DNA from 2 places in the Gordonia sp. N1V genome. Region 1 is predicted to be linked to the other one. Evidence: riboswitches for the same ligand, from Rfam matches in the RefSeq annotation. Region 1 holds a riboswitch; the other holds the start of a gene.

What was found. Region 1 has a riboswitch for cobalamin ahead of P3L18_RS24075 (CbtB-domain containing protein). Riboswitches for the same ligand answer to the same signal wherever they lie in the genome.
Region 2: another riboswitch for cobalamin. It lies ahead of P3L18_RS15600 (iron ABC transporter permease); the one in region 1 lies ahead of P3L18_RS24075 (CbtB-domain containing protein).

The regions. Positions count from the first base shown of each region.
Region 1 covers NZ_JARJDD010000026.1:7,961-11,364, reverse strand. The annotation lists gene P3L18_RS24085 (Nramp family divalent metal transporter) at 1-405, shown strand, start outside; gene P3L18_RS24080 (acyl-CoA dehydrogenase family protein) at 525-1,745, opposite strand; cobalamin riboswitch at 1,916-2,048, shown strand; gene P3L18_RS24075 (CbtB-domain containing protein) at 2,080-2,304, shown strand; gene P3L18_RS24070 (CbtA family protein) at 2,314-3,225, shown strand; gene P3L18_RS24065 ((2Fe-2S)-binding protein) at 3,222-3,404, shown strand, end outside.
Region 2 covers NZ_JARJDD010000011.1:79,874-83,277, reverse strand. The annotation lists gene P3L18_RS15605 (alkaline phosphatase D family protein) at 1-1,545, opposite strand, end outside; cobalamin riboswitch at 1,647-1,857, shown strand; gene P3L18_RS15600 (iron ABC transporter permease) at 1,946-3,019, shown strand; gene P3L18_RS15595 (ABC transporter ATP-binding protein) at 3,051-3,404, shown strand, end outside.

The DNA.
Region 1 (3,404 bases):
GTGGCCGACTCGATGGGGCCGGCGATGGCGACCATCTTCGCGATCGGTCTGCTCGCGAGCGGCCTGGCCGCCACCTCGGTGGGATCGTCGGCGGGTGCGGCGATCATGGCCGGGCTTCTGCACAAGCGGGTGCCGCTGCTGGTTCGCCGACTGGTCACGCTGATCCCCGCCCTGGTCGTTCTCGCTGTCGGGGTCGATCCCACATGGGCACTGGTGCTCTCACAGGTGGTGCTGAGCTTCGGCATCCCGTTCGCGATCATCCCGCTGGGCCGGCTGACGTCCGACCGCTCGATCATGGGCGAGTTCGCCGACGGCTGGCCGCTGCGCATCCTGGCAACCGTTGCGTCGGCAATGATCGTGCTACTCAACATCGCGTTGATCGTGCTGGTGTTCACCGGCGCGTGAGGTGACCGAGAACGACTCGCAGTACCACACGGATCGTCTCGGTCCACCGATCGCCGGGGCGATTCGCGGCCGACGGCGTCGAACCCCCGGAGGTATCCCGGTGGCCCGTCCACCGCCCTTCAGGCCAGGAGCCCCTTGGCGACGTGGGTCACCTGGATCTCGTTGCTGCCGGCATAGATCATCAGCGACTTGGCATCGCGCGCAAGTTGTTCGACGCGGTACTCGGCCATGTAACCGTTGCCGCCGAAGAGCTGCACGGCCTCCATCGCGACATCGGTGGCCGCCTTCGACGAGTAGAGCTTCATCGCCGACGCCTCGGCCAGACTCAGCGGCTTACCGGCCTTGGCCCGCTCGATCGCACTGAAGAGCATGTTCTGCACGTTGATCCGCGCCACCTCCATCTCGGCGAGTTTGAGCTGGATCAGCTGGAAGCGCCCGATCTCCTGGCCCCACAGCTTGCGGTTCTTCGCGTAATCGACACTCAGGCGCAGACATTCGTTGATGATGCCCATCGACAGCGCCGCGATCCCGATACGCTCGGCGGTGAAACCGGATTTCGCCCCCTCGGCGCCGCGCGCGTCGGACCCGGTGTCCTCGGTCTCGCCGAGCAGCCGGTCCCGACCGAGGCGGACGTTGTCGAAGAACAGCTCGCCGGTGGGCGAACTCATCATGCCCATCTTCTTGAACGCCTTGCCCTGGGTGAGTCCGGGCATCCCCTTGTCCAGAACGAACGAGAGCACCTTGCGATCGCGCATGGGGGTATCCGAGCCGTCGTCGAGTTTGGCGAAGACCACGATGGTGTCGGCGTACGGGCCGTTGGTGATGAACGTCTTCTGTCCGTTCAACAGATACTCGTCACCATCGCGGCGCACGGTGGTCTTCATGCCGCCAAGGGCGTCGGAGCCGGAGTCGGGTTCGGTGATCGCCCAGGCCCCGACCTTTTCCATGGTGACCAGCTCGGGCAGCCACCGCTTCTTCTGCGCGAGGGTGCCCTTACCCCGGATCGCCGACGCCGTCAGGCCCATGCTGACGCCCATCGAGCCGACCAGACCGAGACAGACCCCGGCCAGTTCGATGTTGACGATCATGAACATCGACCCGGCCATGCCGGCTCCGCCGCCGCCCGCAGGCTTCTCGCCGGCCGCCTCGGCCTCGAGTTCCTTCTCCAGCGCGTCCTTGGCCATGGCGTCGACACCGAAGGTGGACAACAGTTTTCGGGTGATGTCGTAGGGCGGGAGCTGGCCGGTCTCGAGCTCGTCGATGTGCGGCCGGATCTCCTTGTCGATGAACGCCCGCAAGGCGTCGCGCACCATCAGATCTTCATCGGACCACTCGAACATCGACACCTCGCAGAATCATCGGACAGCGCCCGTCGGCTGCCATGAGAACTTGTTTCAGTCCAACTGTGTCAGTCGTCACGATCAGCGTCAAGACACAGAAAGGCACAATTGTGTCTTCATGGGCCAGACAGTCGGGTAAGGACAATCGGCTCAATACGGACACGCGCTTGACCTGCGCTTTCGCAACTGGTCTGCTTATGACAGACGGCGTATGGAACCCGGTGCGATTCCGGGACGGTTGCGCCACTGTGAACTCGCGCCCGCGGGTCAGTCAGACACGTCGCCGTCGAGCCATAGCCCGACAACCGGGGCGCGTCACCCCGAGGAGGTCCCGATGAGTACCCATGTCGCCACGCCGCAGCCCGGTGTCGCCGTCTCCCCCGAAGCCCTGTCGCGCACGCGCGTAGCGCTGATCTTGGGGATCACCGTCCTGTTGGCCCTGCTCGCCTACTACTTCATCGGTGTCGACGAAGGCATGACCTCGGTATTCGGGCACACCATGGTCGTGCACGAGTGGGTTCATGACGCTCGCCACTTCCTCGGCTTCCCCTGCCACTGAGCCGGATTCATGACCGAACTCCGCGTCATCGGGCGCGGAGCCCTCGCCGGACTGATCGCCGGCATCCTGGGCTTCGTCTTTGCTCGTGTCTTCGCCGAACCCGTCATCAACAAGGCCATCGACTACGAATCAGGCCGCGACGACGTCCTCAACGCACTCAACCAGGCAGCCGGTCGGGCGACCGAACCCGATGGTCCGGAGATCTTCAGCCGGACGATCCAGTCGACCGTCGGCATCGCCACCGGCATCATCGGCTTCTCGGTCGCGATGGGCGCTCTGGTGGCCGTCGCCTACCTGATCCTCATGGGCCGGACCGCACTGCGCGCGCAGTATCTGTCCTGGCTCATCGCAGGCTTCGGCTTTCTCGGTATCTACCTGCTGCCGTTCGTGAAGTACCCGGCCAATCCACCGGCGATCGGGCACACCTTCACGATCGAAACCCGCGGTCAGCTCTACCTCGCAATGGTCGCGATCTCACTCGTCCTACTCGGTCTCGCGGTCTACGTCGTACATCGTCTGCATTCCCGGATCGGTACGCAACGCGCGATCCTCGTGGCCGGAGTCGGCTTCCTCATACTGTTCGGCATCGTTCTGGCCGTGCTGCCGTCTCTCGGTGACCTGTCGGCAAACGTCGACCACACCAGCGAGTTCGGCTTCGCACGCGCCGCCACCGAGACACCGCAACCCATCACCAACATCCTCGATCGCCCACTCACGATCGACGGAAGGGTCTATGCGCCAGGGCAGATCGTCTATCCGGGCTTCGACGCCGACGTCCTCTGGAAGTTCCGGTGGTATTCGATCCTGAACCAGGCTCTGGTGTGGTTGGTCATCGGAATGGTCTTCGGTGCCCTGATGAACCGGATGCATCCGTCGACCCCACAGACCATCGGCGAGCAGGCTACGCTCGTCCGGCAGTGACCTCCTCCCTCGACGACCTCGGCCCCTTTTTCGGAGTCGCCACGCACGCCCGCGGGCAGCGGGGTGATGCACCGTGGCTCACGATGGCCGACCTACTCGAGGACGCGCGCATGCTGGAGTCGCGCGTGGACCGTGTGCGTGCCGCACTCGGGGTGGGCGGCACGTCACGTGTCGAGCAG
Region 2 (3,404 bases), on a different contig from region 1:
GGTGCTGACGGTCGGGCAGACCCGGAACCGCGCCTCCCACCGGTCGTGGGTGATCGTATTCAGGACGTATCCGCGTTGGGCGTTGCCGAATTGTACATGGGGTGAGGCGGCCTTGAGTTGTCGATCGGACTCGTCACTGTCGGGTCCGTCGCCGCCGGAGCTGATGGATGTGCCCGCCAACTCGACACCGACCGTGGGCGCAGGTCGGGTGTAGGTGGATCGCAACTCCGACACCACATTCCGGTGGATGTCGCCGACGATCGACACGAGGTTGGGGGTTCGGCGTTCGCGGGCGCCGTCGAGGACACGCGCCCGCGACGCCTCGTACCCGCTCCATCCGTCCATGCTCACCGCGCGGACCCCGTCACGCTCTCGCGCGAGGTCGGCGATCGTCGTCTGGTGGGCCAGGACGTTCCATCGGCAACCGGAGGCCGCGAGACCGTCGAGTATCCACCGCTCCTGGGCTGCGCCGGTGATGGTGCGGCGTGGGTCCGCGGTGGCCGCGTTCTGCCCGGTGTCGTTGTCGCCGTTCACCTGATCGCTGCGGTGGGTACGCGTGTCGAGGACGCTGAACCGAGCGAGATCGCCGAACGTGAAGCGACGATAGGCACGAAATCCGCGCCCGGGCGGGGCGAGCCGAACGGCGGTGTTCTCCCACCAGGCGCGCATGCCCGCAGCCCGCCGGAGCAGGAACTGCGGAATGGGTTGGTCGTCCTCGGGAGTGTCGGCGGCCCAGTTGTTGTCGACCTCGTGGTCATCGAAGATCGTGATGAACGGGCTCATCCGATGCGCCGCTTGCAGGTTCGGGTCGAGTTTGTACAGGGCGTAGCGCTCGCGGTAGTCGTCGAGGTCACGGCATTCGCGATACGCCGACGCCGGTACCACCGCGGTATCGCGTGCACCGCCGCCCATCGGGATCGGCTTCTCGTAGATGTAGTCGCCCAGATGAAACACCACGTCGGGGGCCTCGCGGGCCATTTCGCCGAACGCCGGGTAGTGGCCGTCGGCCCAGGCCTGGCAGGAGGCGAAGGCCAACGACAGTGCGCCGGTGGGTGTTCCGACGCGCTGTGCGGTCCGGGTTCGGCCGACCTCGGAGATCTCGCCGAGCGCGCGAAATCGGTAGAAGTAGTCGGTCCCGGGCGTCAGGCCGCGGACGTCGACGTGCACGCAGTGCCCGGTGTCCGGGCCGGCACCGGTCACACCACGCGCCACGACGCTCCGCATCCGCTCGTCGCGGGCCACTTCCCAGCCGACATCGTGGGATTCTCGGCCCATGCCCCCGCCGGGTGCGAGTGGGTCGGTCGCCAGCCTCGTCCACAGGATGACGGCGTCGGCGAGCGGGTCGCCGGAGGCGATTCCCAGGGCGAACGGGTGGCCGGCACCTCGGACCCGTCGAGCGGAGGCGGCGTCGGTGGCGAACAGGGTGGGGGCGGTGGCCAGCCCGGCGGCCAGCGCGGTCCAGGTGAGGAATCGACGGCGCGTCGTCCCGGCGCGCAGCACCTTGTCCGGGGTGACGCGTAGCGGAATATGGCTGGGGGAGGACATGCCTCGAGGCGATCACCGCACGGTGTCGTCGGGGATGACGACCGGCCACGACTCGGTGATGCGGTGGTGAAGACCTGGGCAACGCCTCGGCGAGATGCCTGCTACGCTCAGCGCGCGTCGGTTCCGACCGGGTCACACGGTCCGGTCGGTGAAAAGGGAATCTGGTGAGAATCCAGAGCTGCCCCGCAGCGGTGACGGAAACGACAGCGGCTCCTCGCACTGGACTTCACGGTCCGGGAAGCGGCCGCGGGTAGGTGGCATCTCGGTGCCGCGTCCGAAGTCCGAAGACCTGCCGCCGTGGCCATGGGGGACCGTGGTCGACACTTGCCTCGCGGGATATGGCCGGTGCGCCGATCTGTCGTGCGCGGCTGTCTTCCGCCCGACGAGAGACCGTGCCACAGTGGACGATCACACCTCACCGCAGGCCGCGCCACCCGCGCCGACCTGGGCGCGTGTCGGCGTGTTCGCGGTGCTCGGTGTGCTCGCGCTGTTCGTGGTCGCATGGGCGGGTGTGGCGTTCGGTACCGCCGACGTCGGTGGAACCGATGTGCCGCGCTTCGTGTGGGCCGCACTGACCGGCGGCTCGATCTCCGCCGACGACGCCGCCGCGTACTGGATCGTCATCGATTCGCGGGTACCACGGGTGATCACCGGAGCGGTGGTGGGCGCCGGGTTGTCGGTGGTGGGAGTGGTCGTGCAGGCGATGGTGCGCAACCCGCTCGCCGACCCGTACGTGCTCGGTATCTCCTCCGGCGCATCGGTGGGGGCCACGAGCGTGGTGCTCTTCGGCGTCCTGTCGGGCATCGGGCTCTATGCGATGCCGGTCGCGGCCTTCGCCGGAGCGCTGCTCGCGACCCTCATCGTGTTCGGGATGGCCTCCGGGGCAGGCGGATTGACACCGTTGCGACTCGTGTTGACCGGCACCGCGGTGGGCTACGGCTTCTCGGCGCTGACCACGGTGTTGGTGTTCCTCGCACCCACCGGCGACGCCGCGCGCAGCGTGATGTTCTGGCTCCTGGGCAGTCTGGCCGCGGCCAGCTGGTATTCGGCGGTCCTCGTGGGCGTCGTGACCGTCGGCGGGGTGATCGCGGTGGCAGGCTTGGCGCGCTCGCTCAATGCCCTCGCCATGGGCGACGAGGTCGCCGCGTCCCTCGGGTTGTCGGCGTCGCGGTTCCGCGTCATGGCATTTGCGTTGTCGGCGTTGATGACCGGTGTGATGGTGTCGGTGTGCGGGGCGATCGGCTTCGTCGGGCTCGTCGTTCCCCACGTCGCGCGGCTACTCGTCGGCGCCGACCATCGTCGCCTCGTGGTGATCGCTCCGCTGATCGGCGCGGTGTTCCTCGTCGCCGCCGATCTCGTCGCCAGAACCGCCGTGCCGCCACAGGAATTGCCGCTGGGCGCGATCACCGCCGCCGTCGGGGTGCCGATGTTCCTGATCCTCATGCACCGCCGACGCAGCGTGGTCGATCGATGAAACGGGTTGACGACCACCGGGGGTGGGGAAGATGACGACAGCGGGCTATCACGGGGTCGGCGTCGACATCGGTTCGGCAACGTTGCTGCGCGAGGTGACCTTCACCGCTGCGCCGGGGAGTTTTCTCGGCGTGATCGGACCCAACGGCAGCGGGAAATCGACACTGCTGCGCTGTCTGTATCGTGCGCAGCGGCCCACGACCGGCCACGTTGAGGTCGACGGCGTCGACGTGGCCGCGATCTCGATGCGCGACAACGCCCGTCAGGTCGCCGCGCTCACCCAGAGTTCCACGCTGGACTTCGATTTCACCGCTGCCGAGGTGATCGCCAGCGGTCGGTTCCCGCATCGGTCGATCGCGCGGACGTCCCGGGCGACCGACGGGGCG